DNA from 3 places in the Thiobacter subterraneus genome. Region 3 is predicted to be linked to each of the others. Evidence: predicted binding sites of a transcription regulator. Region 3 holds the regulator's gene; each other region holds the start of a gene.
What was found. The regulator NrdR, encoded in region 3, represses ribonucleotide reductase genes. The targets are predictions, from matches to a motif close to CACNANATNTNGTG.
Positions count from the first base shown of each region.

Region 1: a site for NrdR is predicted at 2,144-2,157, ahead of ACZ42P_RS00270 (ribonucleoside triphosphate reductase). Genes of this name have one in related genera too.
Region 2: a site for NrdR is predicted at 2,814-2,827, ahead of ACZ42P_RS06410 (ribonucleoside-diphosphate reductase subunit alpha). Genes of this name have one in related genera too.

Region 1 is NZ_AP042402.1:48,703-53,378, reverse strand. It holds gene nrdD (anaerobic ribonucleoside-triphosphate reductase) at 1-5, opposite strand, end outside; gene ACZ42P_RS00270 (ribonucleoside triphosphate reductase) at 24-2,090, opposite strand; gene ACZ42P_RS00265 (Crp/Fnr family transcriptional regulator) at 2,314-3,003, shown strand; gene ACZ42P_RS00260 (hemerythrin domain-containing protein) at 3,068-3,505, shown strand; gene ACZ42P_RS00255 (DUF2249 domain-containing protein) at 3,508-3,738, shown strand; gene ACZ42P_RS00250 (permease) at 3,746-4,676, shown strand, end outside.
Region 2 is NZ_AP042402.1:1,277,778-1,282,453, reverse strand. It holds gene ACZ42P_RS06410 (ribonucleoside-diphosphate reductase subunit alpha) at 1-2,735, opposite strand, end outside; gene purU (formyltetrahydrofolate deformylase) at 2,999-3,853, shown strand; gene ACZ42P_RS06400 (hypothetical protein) at 4,089-4,601, opposite strand; gene ACZ42P_RS06395 (FAD:protein FMN transferase) at 4,594-4,676, opposite strand, start outside.
Region 3 is NZ_AP042402.1:2,489,976-2,494,651, reverse strand. It holds gene ACZ42P_RS12275 (riboflavin synthase) at 1-390, opposite strand, end outside; gene ribD (bifunctional diaminohydroxyphosphoribosylaminopyrimidine deaminase/5-amino-6-(5-phosphoribosylamino)uracil reductase RibD) at 393-1,493, opposite strand; gene nrdR (transcriptional regulator NrdR) at 1,586-2,059, opposite strand; gene glyA (serine hydroxymethyltransferase) at 2,106-3,356, opposite strand; gene ACZ42P_RS12255 (potassium channel family protein) at 3,397-4,203, opposite strand; gene ACZ42P_RS12250 (TRAP transporter small permease subunit) at 4,245-4,676, shown strand, end outside.

The sequences.
Region 1 (4,676 bases), 310 kb from region 3:
GCCATTCGTTTTCCTCCTTAGCGTCAGACGTGGCACGGAGACTGCCGTTTGCGGGCCAGGATCTCCTGGTCGCACAGCGGACAGAATTCATGCTCGCCCGCGAGATACCCGTGGCGCGGGCAGATCGAAAAGGTGGGAGTCACCGTGATATAAGGCAGGCTGAAGCGTTCCAGGGCGCGGCGCACCAGGGCGGCGCAGGCCTCGGCTGTGGAAATGCGCTCCGTCATGTACAAATGGAGCACGGTGCCGCCGGTGTACAAACGCTGCAAAGGCTCCTGGCGCTCCAGGGCCTCGAAGGGATCATCCGTGAAACCCACCGGCAGCTGGGAGGAGTTGGTGTAGTAGGGCATGTCCGGTGTACCCGCCTGGATGATGTCCGGAAAGCGTGCCCGGTCCTCCTTGGCGAATCGATAGGTGGTGCCCTCTGCCGGCGTGGCTTCCAGGTTGTACATGTGTCCGGTCTGTTCCTGATAGGTGATGATGCGGGCCCGCACGTGGGTCAGCAGACGCATGGCGAAGTCATGCCCCCATTGCGTGGTGATGTTCTCCCTGTCGGATGTGAAATTGCGGATCATTTCGTTGATCCCGTTCACGCCGAGGGTGGAGAAATGGTTGCGCAGCGTCCCGAGATAACGCTTGGTGTAGGGGAACAGGCCATTGTCCATATGGCGCTGTATGACCTTGCGTTTGATCTCCAGGCTGTCGCGCCCCAGATCCAGCAGGCGGTCCAGGCGCCGGAACAACTCTGCCTCGTCACCCCGACAGAGATAACCGAGCCGCGCGCAGTTTATGGTGACCACACCAATCGAGCCCGTCTGCTCCGCCGACCCGAACAAGCCGTTGCCGCGTTTGAGGAGCTCACGCAAATCGAGCTGCAGGCGGCAGCACATGGAGCGGATCATGTTGGGCTTGAGGTCGGAGTTGATGAAATTCTGGAAGTACGGCAGGCCATACTTCGCAGTCATTTCGAACAGGAGCCTGGCATTATCCGACTCCCACGGAAAGTCCCGCGTCATGTTGTAGGTCGGGATGGGAAAGGTGAACACGCGCCCCTTGGCATCGCCGCGTGTCATGACCTCGATGTAAGCCCGATTGATCATGTCCATCTCGGCCTGCAGCTCACCGTAGGTAAAGGGCATTTCCTCACCGGCAATGACGGGCACCTGCTCGCGCAGGTCCTCCGGGCAGGTCCAGTCGAACGTCAGGTTGGTGAACGGCGTCTGGGTGCCCCAACGGGAGGGCACGTTCAGGTTATAGATGAGCTCCTGGATGGATTGCCGGACCTCTTCATAGGAGAGGCGATCCTTTCTTACGTAAGGCGCCAGATAGGTGTCGAAGGAGGAAAAAGCCTGGGCGCCCGCCCACTCGTTCTGCAGCGTGCCCAGGAAATTAACCATCTGCCCGACGGCGCCGGAGAGGTGTTTGGGCGGCGCCGCCTCCACCTTACCCGGTACGCCGTTCAGACCCTCGTTGAGAAGCATGCGCAAAGACCAGCCGGCGCAGTAGCCGGCCAGCATGTCCAGATCATGGATGTGGATGTCACCGCAGCGGTGGGCCTCGCCGATTTCAGGCGGGTAGACATGGTTCAGCCAATAGTTGGCCACGACCTTGCCGGAGACGTTGAGAATCAAACCGCCCAGAGAGTAACCCTGGTTGGCATTGGCCTGCACGCGCCAGTCGCGCCGTTCCAGATACTCGTTGATGGTGCTTTCCACTTCCACCGCGGTTTTGCGGTCCTGGCGCAGGCGATGATGCTGCTCCCGGTACACGATATAGGCACGGGCCGTGCGGAAATGGTCGGCGGCGATCAGGGCCTGCTCCACCACATCCTGGATCTGCTCGATGGACGGCATCCGGCCCGCAAAACGGTGGCTGATCACCTTCACCACCTGGCCGGCAAGGCGCCGGGCCTCACCGGCACCAAACTCGCCCGTGGCCTGCCCTGCGCGCTGGATGGCGAAACAAATGCGTTCGGCATCGAATGGAACGATCCGCCCATCCCGTTTCAGAACGTGGGTCGGCGGGAGATGCAGCTTCCCCGTGGTTCTGAGATCGCCAGCAGTCGCCGCATCGTATCCGGTGGTTTCCATCACCCCCTCCTTCCCAATGACCCCAATTTCTTGGGGTAACGACAGGCCCAGCCTACAACATGTTGTGTGGGGGTCAAGACAGTTGACAAGAATTCTTGTCCCGGATCAAGTTTTCCGACCCCGGCAGGTTTGGGCCCCGGACGAACGAAGTGCGCCCCCGCACGGACTGGGACGGGCAGGGCAAGGTGGGTACAATCCGGTCAAAACAACGCAAGGGTGCTTCATGGCGCGACCCCAACTCGACATCCGCAGCCTGCTGGCTCACGTGCCGCTTTTCCGTCAGGTCGCCGAACCTCAGCTCAGCGAGCTTGCGCGGGGATGCCGCGAGTTGCGCCCGAAACGGGGCGAGATGATCTTCCAGAGGGGGGATCCCGCCAATGGCTTTTACATCGTCGCCCACGGCCAGATCAAGCTCGCCTTTCCTTCCGCCCACGGTGGGGAAAAAGTAGTGGAGATCATCGGTGCCGGCCAAAGCTTCGGCGAGGCGGTGATGTTCATGGAAAAGCCCTACCCGGTGTTCGCCCAGGCGCTGGTGGACAGCCTGCTGTTACATGTGGCCAAGGGCGCGCTGTTCCAGGCCATGGACAGCGACCCGGGTCTGGCGCGCAAGATGCTCGCCGGCCTCTCCCTGCGCCTCCATTCGCTGATTCACGACATGGAGACCTACTGCTCCCTGTCCGGCACCCAGCGGGTGGTGGGTTATCTGCTGCAGCACGAGTGTCTGGGGCAACCCCATGCGGTGGTGGAACTCCCGGCGAGCAAGCAGGTGATCGCCTCCCGTCTCAATCTCACCCCGGAAACCTTTTCCCGCATCCTGCACCATCTCAGCGAGGCCGGCCTGATCCGGGTGGAGGGCCGGCGTATCACCATCCCGGACGTGGACGCCCTGCGCCGTCATCAGGGCGGATCTTGATGCCCGTCAAGGCCGGCGGCGGGCGCCCGGCGCACAATGGGCCATCCGTCAACGGAGGCCCCTCATGGAAACCATTCGTGGCTATCTCGGCGCAGATCACGCGCGCTGTGACGAAGCCTTCGCCCAGGCCGAGGCGGCCGTCGCCGGCGGTGACTGGGAGCGGGCCGCCGCGCAGTTCGCCGGTTTCCATGCCGCCATGGCGCGCCACCTGGCGATGGAGGAGGAAGTCCTGTTCCCGGCCTTCGAAGCCGCCACGGGCAACAGCAGCGGGCCTTCGCGGGTGATGCGCGCCGAACATGAAGACATGCGCGAGCTGCTGGCAGCCATGGGCGAGGCGCTCGCCCGCCGCGACCGCGAGGCCTATGCCGGCGCGGCGGAAACCCTGCTCGTGCTCATGGAGCAGCACAACCTCAAAGAAGAGCAGATCCTCTATCCCATGTGCGACCGGCTGCTCGCCCGGGAAAGCGCGGCCCTGTTGGCGCGCATGCAGGCCATGGGCTGACGATGGCGGAAACCGTGCGCGAGCGGGTGCTGGACGTCCGGGCGCTGGAGCCGCCGGAGCCCCTGGAGCGCACGCTCGAAGCGCTTGACGAACTCGCGCCGGGGGAGCGGCTGCGCGTCCTGCTGCCGCGCGAGCCCTTTCCCCTCTACGGCATCCTTGACCGCTACGGCTACAGCAGGCGAACGGAACCGCTGGCTGATGGAGGCTTCGCCGTCCTGATCTGGCAGGAGTAGCGCGGTCATGTCCACCTCGGCCCTCTCCCTGGAGCAGGCGCCACCCATTTCCGTGCCCCTGCGCTTTTTCCTCACGGCACCCCTTTTCGGCCTGCTGGCAGCGGGCGTGTTGGCCGCGGCCGGCCCGGCAGCATTGACCAGCCGCTGGCATCCGGCGCTGCTCGCCGCCACCCACCTGATCACCCTGGGCGTGCTGGCCCTGTGCATGGTCGGGGCCCTGTTGCAGATGCTGCCGGTGGTCGCCGGAGCGGTGCTCAGACGGCCCGTGAGGATCGCCTGGCTGCTCCACCCGCCGCTTGTCATCGGCACGCTGCTGCTCGCAGCCGGCTTCGCGTGGGGACGCACGGACATCGCGCTGGCCGCACTGCCTCTCCTGGCGTGGTCCTTGCTGGCTTTGACCGTCCATGGCCTGGCGGCGCTGGGCGCGGCACCCGTGCGCAATGCCACCACCCGCGGCATGCGCATGGCGCTGGCCGCGCTTGCGGTCACCGTGTCCCTGGGCCTGCTCGCGGCCTGGCACTACGCCGGCCACGGAACACTCGCCCTGCCCGTCCTGGCCGACGTGCATCTGAGCTGGGGTCTGCTCGGCTGGGTGGGACTGCTGGTGATCGGCGTGGCCTACCAGGTGGTGCCCATGTTTCAGATGACACCCCCTTATCCACCGTGGCTTGCGCGAGTGCTGGACGCGGCGATCCTGCTTGGTCTATGCGCTTTGAGTGTCGGCCGGCTGTGGGACGTCCCGGCCGCGCAGTTCCTCGCCCTGGTGGTGCTGCTCGCGGGTTTCCTGAGCTTCGCCCTGGCCACCCTGCATCTGCAGCAAAAGCGTCGTCGCCGTCAGGCCGATGTCACCCTGCGTTTCTGGCGGGTGGCCATGGCAAGCCTGCTTGCGGCGGCCCTGGCCACGACTCTGGCCTGGCTGGTGCCGGCCTGGGATCAGG
Region 2 (4,676 bases), 1.2 Mb from region 3:
CCGGTGGATTTCTCGGCGGAGGTGGCGGCCAGGGTGCGCAGGTAGTAGGTGGTCTTGAGGCCGCGAATCCAGGCGAGCTTGTAGATCTCGTCCAGCTTTTTGCCGGAGGCGCCGGCCATGTAGATGTTGAGGGACTGGGCCTGGTCGATCCACTTCTGGCGGCGCGCCGCCGCCTCCACCAGCCACCTGGGCTCGATCTCGAAGGAGGTGGCATACAGGTGGCGCAGCTCCGCCGGCACGCGGTCGATGCGGGCAAGCGACCCGTCGAAGTACTTGAGATCCCCCACCATCACCTCGTCCCACAGACCCAGCTTCTTGAGATCCGCCACCAGGTATTTGTTCACCACGGTGAATTCGCCCGAGAGGTTGGATTTCACGTAGAGGTTCTGGTAGGTGGGTTCGATGGAGGCCGACACGCCCACGATGTTGGCGATGGTGGCGGTGGGGGCGATGGCCAGGCAGTTGGAATTGCGCATGCCCACCTGCCGGATGCGCTGGCGCAGGGCCTCCCAGTCCAGGGTTTCCGAATCATCGTATTCCAGGTAGCCGCCGCGCTCCTCGGCAAGCAGTTTCAGGCTGTCCTTGGGCAGGATGCCGCGATCCCACAGGGAACCCCTGAAGGTGCTGTAGCGGCCGCGTTCCTCGGCCAGCTCCGTCGAGGCCCAGTAGGCGTAGTAGGCCACGGCCTCCATGGAGCGGTCGGCGAATTCCACCGCCTCCGGGGAGGCATAGGGAATGCGCAGCTCGTAGAGGGCATCCTGGAAGCCCATGATGCCCAGCCCCACGGGCCGGTGTTTGAGGTTGGAGGTGCGCGCCTTGCCCACGGCGTAGTAGTTGATGTCGATCACGTTGTCCAGCATGCGCATGGCGGTGCGAATGGTCTTCCTGAGTTTCTCGTGATCGAGCTTGCCGTCGCGGATGTGGTTCACCAGGTTCACCGAACCCAGGTTGCACACCGCGATTTCCGTGTCCGAGGTGTTGAGGGTGATCTCGGTGCACAGGTTGGAGGAATGCACCACCCCCACGTGCTGCTGGGGGCTGCGGATATTGCAGGGATCCTTGAAGGTGATCCAGGGATGCCCGGTCTCGAACAGCATGGTGAGCATCTTGCGCCACAGCTGCACCGCGGACACCCGGCGGAAGTTCTTGATCTCGCCGCGCGCCGCCTTCTCCTCGTAGGCCACGTAGGCGCGCTCGAATTCACGGCCGTACTTGTCGTGCAGATCCGGCACCTCGTTGGGGGAGAACAGGGTCCACTCGCCATTCTCCATCACCCGCTTCATGAACAGGTCGGGAATCCAGTTGGCCGTGTTCATGTCGTGGGTGCGCCGCCGGTCGTCGCCGGTGTTCTTGCGCAGCTCGAGGAACTCTTCGATGTCCAGGTGCCAGGTTTCGAGATAGGAGCACACCGCCCCCTTGCGCTTGCCGCCCTGGTTCACCGCCACGGCGGTGTCGTTCACCACCTTCAGGAAGGGAATCACGCCCTGGGACTTGCCGTTGGTGCCCTTGATGTGGGAACCCAGCGCGCGCACCGGCGTCCAGTCGTTGCCCAGACCGCCGGCGAACTTCTGCAGCATGGCGTTTTCCTTGATGGCCTGGTAGATCCCCTCCAGATCATCGGACACCGTGGTGAGATAGCAGCTCGACAGCTGGGAGTGGCGCGTGCCGGAATTGAACAGGGTGGGCGTGGAGCTCATGAAGTCGAACCGCGACAGCACGTCGTAGAACTCGATGGCGCGCGCCTCGCGGTCGATTTCGTTGAGGGCCAGGCCCATGGCCACGCGCATGAAGAAGATCTGGGGCAGCTCGATGCGCCGCTCGTCGATGTGCTGGAAATAGCGGTCGTAGAGGGTCTGCAGCCCCAGGTAGCCAAACTGCAGGTCACGCGAGGCATCCAGCGCTGCGCCCAGGCGCGCGAGGTCGAACTGGGCCAGGCGCTCGTCCAAGAGCTCCGCCTCGATGCCCTTCTTGATGAAGCGCGGGAAATACTCGGCATAGCGGGTGGCCATCTCCGCCTGGGACACTTCCTCGCCCAGCACCTCGTAGCGGATGCTGTTGAGCAGCAGGCGGGCGGAGACCTGGGAATAGGCCGGGTCCTTTTCGATCATGGAGCGTGCGGCGAGGATGGTGCTCTTGCGCACTTCCTCCATGCGCACGCCGTCGTAGAGATCCCGCATCACCGCTTCCATGATGGCGTCGGGCGAAACCTGGTCGCCCAGTCCCTCGCAGGAGGCCTCGATCAGCGCCCGCAGGCGCGCCACGTCCAGCGGCCGGCTCACGCCGTTCTCCACCACGTTGAGGGTGGGCGCCGGCTGGGCGGCCTGCTGCTTCTGCGCAGCGCGCGCCCGGGCCCGTTCCTCCCGGTAGAGCACATAGGCGCGCGCCACGTCGTGTTCGCCGGAGCGCATGAGCGCCAGCTCCACCTGGTCCTGGATGTCCTCGATGTGGAAGGTGCCGCCGTTGGGCTGGCGGCGCATGAGCGCGTTCACCACCTGCTGCGTCAGCTGCTCCACCAGCTCGCGCACCCGCGCCGAGGCCGCGGCCTGACTGCCCTTGACCGCGACGAAGGCCTTGGTCATGGCGATGGCGATCTTGTTGGGCTCGAACGCCACCACGCTGCCGTTGCGGCGGATGGTCTTGTAGTCGGCGTAGGTGCGGTCGTTCATGGTGGGCGGAGCGGCGTAGTCGAGGGGGCGGGCGGGGGCGGAATCGGTGACGGCGGGGGACGGTTGCATGGGGTGGTCTCCTCTTTCTCGACGGGCTCTCTTTGGAAAAAGCTTAAAAATGACCAGCTTAGGCGGGCTACCCGGAACCACAATATCTTGTGGTCAAGGGTAGTCGAGGACCCCAATTCTAGGGATCCGGGGCCCGGTGTCAACTGAAATGTGGGAAGCGCGGCCAAGCCGCGCGCCGCGGCCGTCGCAGGGGCGAATTGCGGGCATCCGGGTCCGGAGAAGGGCGGGTGCTATGATCCGGGAAAAGACCCGGGCGCCCCACCATGAAAAACACCGCCGTGCTCCTCATCAGCTGCCCCGACCAGAAGGGTCTGGTGGCGGCCATCGCTGACTTCCTGCTGCGCCACGATGCCAACATCCTCCACGCCGACCAGCACCAGGACGCGGAGATGAAACTCTTCCTGATGCGGGTGGAGTGGGACCTCTCGGATTTCCGGCTGGATATCTCGGAGTTCGAAACCGCCTTCCGCCCGGTGGCGGAGAAGTTTTCCATGACCTGGCGCCTCGCCCTGTCCGCCCAGCGGCCGCGCATGGCGGTGTTCGTGTCAAAGTACGACCACTGTCTGGCGGATCTCCTGTACAGGCACCAGGCGGGCGAGCTCCACTGCGACATCCCCCTCATCATCAGCAACCACGAGGACACCCACTGGCTGGCGGAGGCCTACCGCATCCCCTTCCAGCATATGCCGGTACACCGGGATTCCAAACGCGAGGTGGAGCGCGACCAGCTCGCCCTGCTGCGCCATCACCACGTGGATTTCATCGTGCTGGCGCGCTACATGCAGGTGCTCTCTCCGGAATTCATCCACCACTATCCGAACCGCATCATCAACATCCACCACTCCTTCCTGCCCGCCTTCCACGGCGCGCGGCCCTATCACCGGGCCTACGAGCGGGGCGTCAAGCTGATCGGCGCCACCAGCCACTACGTGACCGAAGTGCTGGACGACGGCCCCATCATCGAGCAGGACGTGGTGCGCATCTCCCATCGTGACCAGCTCGAGGACCTCATCCAGAAAGGCGCCGACCTGGAAAAGATCGTACTTTCCCGCGCGGTGCGCTGGCATATCGACAACCGCGTGCTGGTCTATGCCAACAAGACCGTGGTGTTCGACTGACTCTCCGGAAACCGGGTCAGGACTTATGGGTGGGGTCAGGCCTTTACTTTATAGTGAGGTGGTCCGGCGCGGCTGGAGCCGCTCCCACACTGCGTCCACATAACCGGCAAAATGTGGGAGAGGTGGACGCGCTTTGGCGGCTACACTGGCCTGACTATAAAGTAAAGGCCTGACCCCACTTTCCTAAAGTAAAGGCCTGACCCCGCTTTCCCATTTTCTTTCAGGTGGCGAATGGTCAGGGGGTTTCGGTGGCGGGCAAGGATTTCTGCTGCGGTGGATCCGGGCGGTGGCGGTAGCGCGCGGGCAGGCCTGCACGCCGCCCCAGCCGCACGTGCAGGGCCAGCACGACGGGCAGGGCGAGACCGGGGAGCCAGTGCAGAGGGGGCAGCCATGTTTCGGTCGATTCGCCGCCGAAGTAGTACAGGGCATAGCCGGTAGCCGCCAGCCATGCGAGGCAGATCTGCAGCACAAGGCCGGTCCGGCGGTTTCTGTTGCGCTGCCAGGCCGTGCGCGCGTGCACCGGCAGCACCGAACCGGCGGCCACCAGGATGGCGAAGGCAAAGGCCCCGTGGAGGCGCAGCCACCACTTTTCCAGCGGGTGCGGTGCAAAACCGAACGGCCCCGGCGAGGTGAGGAAGTAATGGAAGAGCAGCCAAAGGGTTCCCGACAACCACGTGCCGAAGAAGATGCCCTGCAGTATGCGGCGGTGGCGTTGCCCGAGGCGGATGGGCAGAGGAAGTTTATGCATGGCATGGCTCCTCGGGATGGAGTTGAGTCATGGTCCAGGCGCCGCTGCGTTCATCGCGCTCAAGCACGATGGCCC
Region 3 (4,676 bases):
GTAGCGGGCAAGGCCGGGGGGCGCCGCCACTTCCAGAAGATGCGAACTGCCCACCGGTTCGAAGCGCGTCACCACACCCACGCCGTCCACGTGGCCGGAGACCAGATGGCCGCCCAGCCGGTCCGCGAGGCGCAGCGCCTTCTCCAGGTTGACCGCCTGGCCCACATGAAAGCCAGTGGTGCAACGCAGCGTCTCGCCGGAGACATCCACCTGATAGCGGCGGCCCTCGCGCGCCACCACGGTGAGGCAGACACCGTTGGCAGCGATGCTGTCGCCGATGGCCACGTCGGACAAATCCAGACCACCCGCGTCGATGGTCACCCGCAGCCCATCGGCCAGCGGTTCGGCGGCGACGACGCGGCCCACGGCCGCAACGATACCCGTAAACATGTTCAGGCCTCCTGCTGCGGCAGGACACGGGCGATGAGCCGCAGATCGCGGCCCACCGCCCGCACGTCACGAATGTCCAGATGGATGCGCTGGGCCATGGTGGTGAATTCCGGCAGCACGAACAGGCCGCGCGCCGTGCTGCCCAGAAGCGCCGGGGCGAGATAGAGCACCAGTTCGTCCACCAGCCCCGCCTCCAGCAGCGCACCATTGAGGCTGGCGCCTGCCTCCACCATGAGTTCGTTCACCCCCTGCTCCGCCAGCCACCCCATGAGACGGGCCAGATCCACCTGTCCGCCGGGGCGGCCCATTTCCACCACCGTCACACCCGCCTCGCGCAGCGCGCCTATGGCAGCCGCGTCTTCGCTGGCGGTCACCACCACCGTGGTGCCTCCCTCGAGGATGCGCGCCTGCAGGGGCATGCTGAGATAGCTGTCCACCACGATGCGACGCGGCTGACGCGGGGTCGGGATGTCGCGCACAGTGAGTTGCGGATCGTCCGCAAGCACGGTGCCGGCGCCGGTGAGGATGGCGCAGGCCCGCGCCCGCCAGTGCTGCACGTCGTGGCGCGCCGCCTCGCCGGTGATCCACTTGGACACCCCGTTGGCAAGCGCGGTACGTCCGTCCAGGCTGGCGGCACTTTTCACCCGCACCCAGGGCCGACCCCGACTCATGCGGGTGACGAAACCGATGTTGAGTTCCCGGGCCTCGGCGCCGAGCAATCCGGTCTCCACCCGGATGCCCGCCGTACGCAGGCGGCCCAGCCCGCGGCCCGCCACCAGGGGATTGGGATCCTCCATCGCCACCACCACGCGCGCCACACCGGCCTTCACCAGAGCATCGGCGCAAGGGGGGGTGCGGCCATGGTGGGCACAGGGTTCCAGTGTCACGTACACGGTCGCGCCCCGCGCGCGGGCACCGGCCTGGGCCAGGGCGCGGGTCTCGGCATGGGCTTCCCCGGCCCGCTCGTGGAAGCCCTCGCCCACCACGGTGCCGTCCTGCACCACGACGCAACCCACCCGGGGGTTGGGTGTCGTGGTATAGAGGCCGCGCTCCGCCAGCCGCAGGGCGCGGGTCATGAATTCGTGGTCGGCAGCAGAAAACATCTTCGGTGTCTTGCAAAAACGCCGGGACGCCGCACACGCGCAGGAAACCCGGCCGTCGGTTGCGCGCCCGGCGTCCTTGCGTCGGGAAAGTCTTACCGCTTGCGCTTCTTGGCCTCGGACGATCCCAGGTCCTTGAGCACCTCGCGGAAATCGTCCACGTCCTCGAAGCTTCTGTAGACGGAAGCGAACCGGATATAGGCCACCTTGTCCAGCTTGTAGAGCTCGGCCATCACCATCTCGCCGATGCGCCGCGCATCCACCTCACGCTGTCCCAGGCTGAGGAGCTCCTGCACGATGCGTTCGATGGCCGCATCCACGTATTCCGTGGGCACGGGCCGCTTGTGCAGGGCACGCATGAACCCGGTACGCAGTTTCTCCTTGGAGAATTCCTCCCGGCTGCCGTTCTGCTTGACCACCTGGGGCAGGCGCAGCTCGGCGGTCTCGTAGGTGGTGAAACGCTTGGTGCAGGCTGCGCAGCGGCGCCGGCGACGAATGCTGTCCCCTTCCTCGCTCACGCGGGAGTCGATCACCTGGGTATCCAGGGAACCGCAGAAGGGGCATTTCATGGTTTCAGTGGGGCGACGGACTCACGCAGACATCCCCGGCATCCTGCTACTTGCCGTACACCGGAAACTTCGCGCACAGGGCGCGCACCTCGTTTGCCACACGGGCGATCACGGTGTCGTCGTTGGGCGCTTCCAGCACGTCGGCGATCAGGTTGGCCAGCTGCTCGGCCTCGATCTCGCGGAAGCCACGCGTGGTCATGGCCGGCGTGCCGATGCGGATACCGCTGGTGACGAAGGGTTTCTGGGGGTCGTTGGGAATGGCGTTCTTGTTCACCGTGATATGGGCGCGCCCCAGGGCCGCCTCCGCCTCCTTGCCCGTGAGATTCCTGGCGCGCAGGTCCACCAGGAACATGTGGCAGTCGGTGCGTCCGGACACGATGCGCAGGCCCCGCTCCGTGAGCACCTTGGCCATCACGCGCGCATTGGCCACCACCTGTTCCTGGTAGTGCCGGAACTCCCTGCTCATGGCTTCCTTGAAGGCGACCGCCTTGGCGGCGATCACGTGCATGAGGGGGCCGCCCTGGATGCCCGGGAAGATGGTGGAATTGAGCGGCTTCTCGAACTCGGCACGGGACAGGATGATGCCGCCACGGGGCCCGCGCAGGGTTTTGTGGGTGGTGCTGGTGACGAAATCGGCAATGCCCACCGGGCTGGGATAGACGCCCGCCGCCACCAGACCCGCGTAGTGGGCCATGTCCACGAACAGGTAGGCGCCCACGGAGTCGGCGATTTCCCGGAAGCGCTTCCAGTCGATCACGAGGGAATAGGCCGAAGCACCCGCCACGATCATCTTGGGCCGGTGTTCGGACGCCAGACGCTGCACCTGGTCGTAGTCGATGGCTTCGGTTTCCGGGTGCAGGCCGTAGGTGATGGCCTTGAAGATCTTGCCGGAGAAGTTCACCGCCGCGCCATGGGTGAGATGGCCGCCGTGGGCGAGCGACATGCCCAGGATCGTCTCCCCCGGCTGCAGCATGGCGAAATATACCGCGGCGTTGGCCTGGGAGCCGGAGTGGGGCTGGACATTGGCATATTCCGCGCCGAACAGGGCCTTGGCGCGGTCGATGGCCAGCTGCTCGGCGATGTCCACCCATTCGCAGCCGCCGTAGTAGCGCTTGCCGGGATAGCCCTCCGCGTACTTGTTGGTGAGCACCGAGCCCTGCGCCTGCATCACGGCGGGGCTGGTGTAGTTCTCGGAGGCGATCAGTTCGATGTGGTCTTCCTGACGCTGGCGCTCTTTTTCCATCGCCTCCCAGAGTTCGGGGTCGATGGCCTGGATGGTGTGCCCGGGGCTGAACATGAGTGAAATCTCAAGTGTTTGAAGAAAAGGCGCGATTTTATCATGTCCGGGGTGGCCGGGACAGGGATTCCAGCAGCGCCGCAAGCCGCGCCAGCTCGGCCCGGAGTCCCTGCACCTCGGCGCGCAGCTCGCGAATGTCCTGGTGCATTTCCCGCCGCAGCCGCTTCTCGTCCTCGCCGATGAAGAACGCGGCGATAGCCGCGGTGACCAGGGACAGCATGGCAAAGCCCACCAGCACCACCAGCATGGCGAGCACGCGTGCGCCCGGCGTGGTGGGGACGATGTCGCCATAGCCCACGGTGCTGCCCGTCACGAAGGCCAGCCACACGCCTTCCCAGAATGAGCCCACCCCGGGCTCGAGCCAGTAGAAGCCCGCCCCCGCGGCCCCGAACAGGAGCACGCCCCAGCCCAGCAGGTAGGGTACGGAAGCAGGGGCCAACAGGTCACGCACCACCGCCACCACGCGGGCGAAGATGAGCGTGACGTACATGAGCCGCGCCAGGCGCACCACCGGCAACCAGTCGAGGCTGGCCTCCCACAGACTTACGAAGGCACCACCGATGATCAGCAGATCCAGCCAGTTGTGCAGCACATACAACCGCCGCTGGCGCGTGACGTGAAGCATCCAGGCAAATTCCGCGCCGAAGGCGAGGAAGATCAGGGCATCCAGCCCGCGCCCCGCCCAGTGCCAGGGGCCGGTGGCATAGGCCATCTCCAGATAATAGGAAGGCAGGGCGAGCAGGGCCACGCCCATCATCACCCAGCGCAACCGGCGTTCCCAGAGATAGGCGCGGGGGTTGTCGTGGGGCGGCACCCCACCCATACCGACGAGATGACGCAGTTTCATGGGGCGCATGGTAGCAACTTTCGCCCGTATAATCCCGCGCCATGAATGCCCTGCTTGCCTTCGCCCGGGCCATCGACGGCCTCAACGCCCGCATCGGCCGCGCGACCATGTGGCTCATCCTGCTCACCGTGCTCATCAGCGCCGGCAATGCGGTGAGCCGCAAGCTGTTCAGCCTGAGCTCCAACGCCTTCCTGGAAATCCAGTGGACGCTGTTCGCCGCGGTCTTCCTGCTGGCTGCGGGCTACACCCTGCAGAAAAACGAACACGTGCGCATCGACGTGCTGGCGGGGCGCCTGCCGCCGCGGGCCCGGGCGGTGCTGGATATCCTTGGAGGCCTGCTGTTTTTGCTGCCCTTCACCAGCCTGGTGCTGGCCTATGCCTGGCCGTTCTTCCTGGACAGCTGGCACAGCGGCGAAGTCTCCAACAATCCGGGCGGGCTCATCCTCTGGCCGGGCAAGCTTCTCATTCCCCTG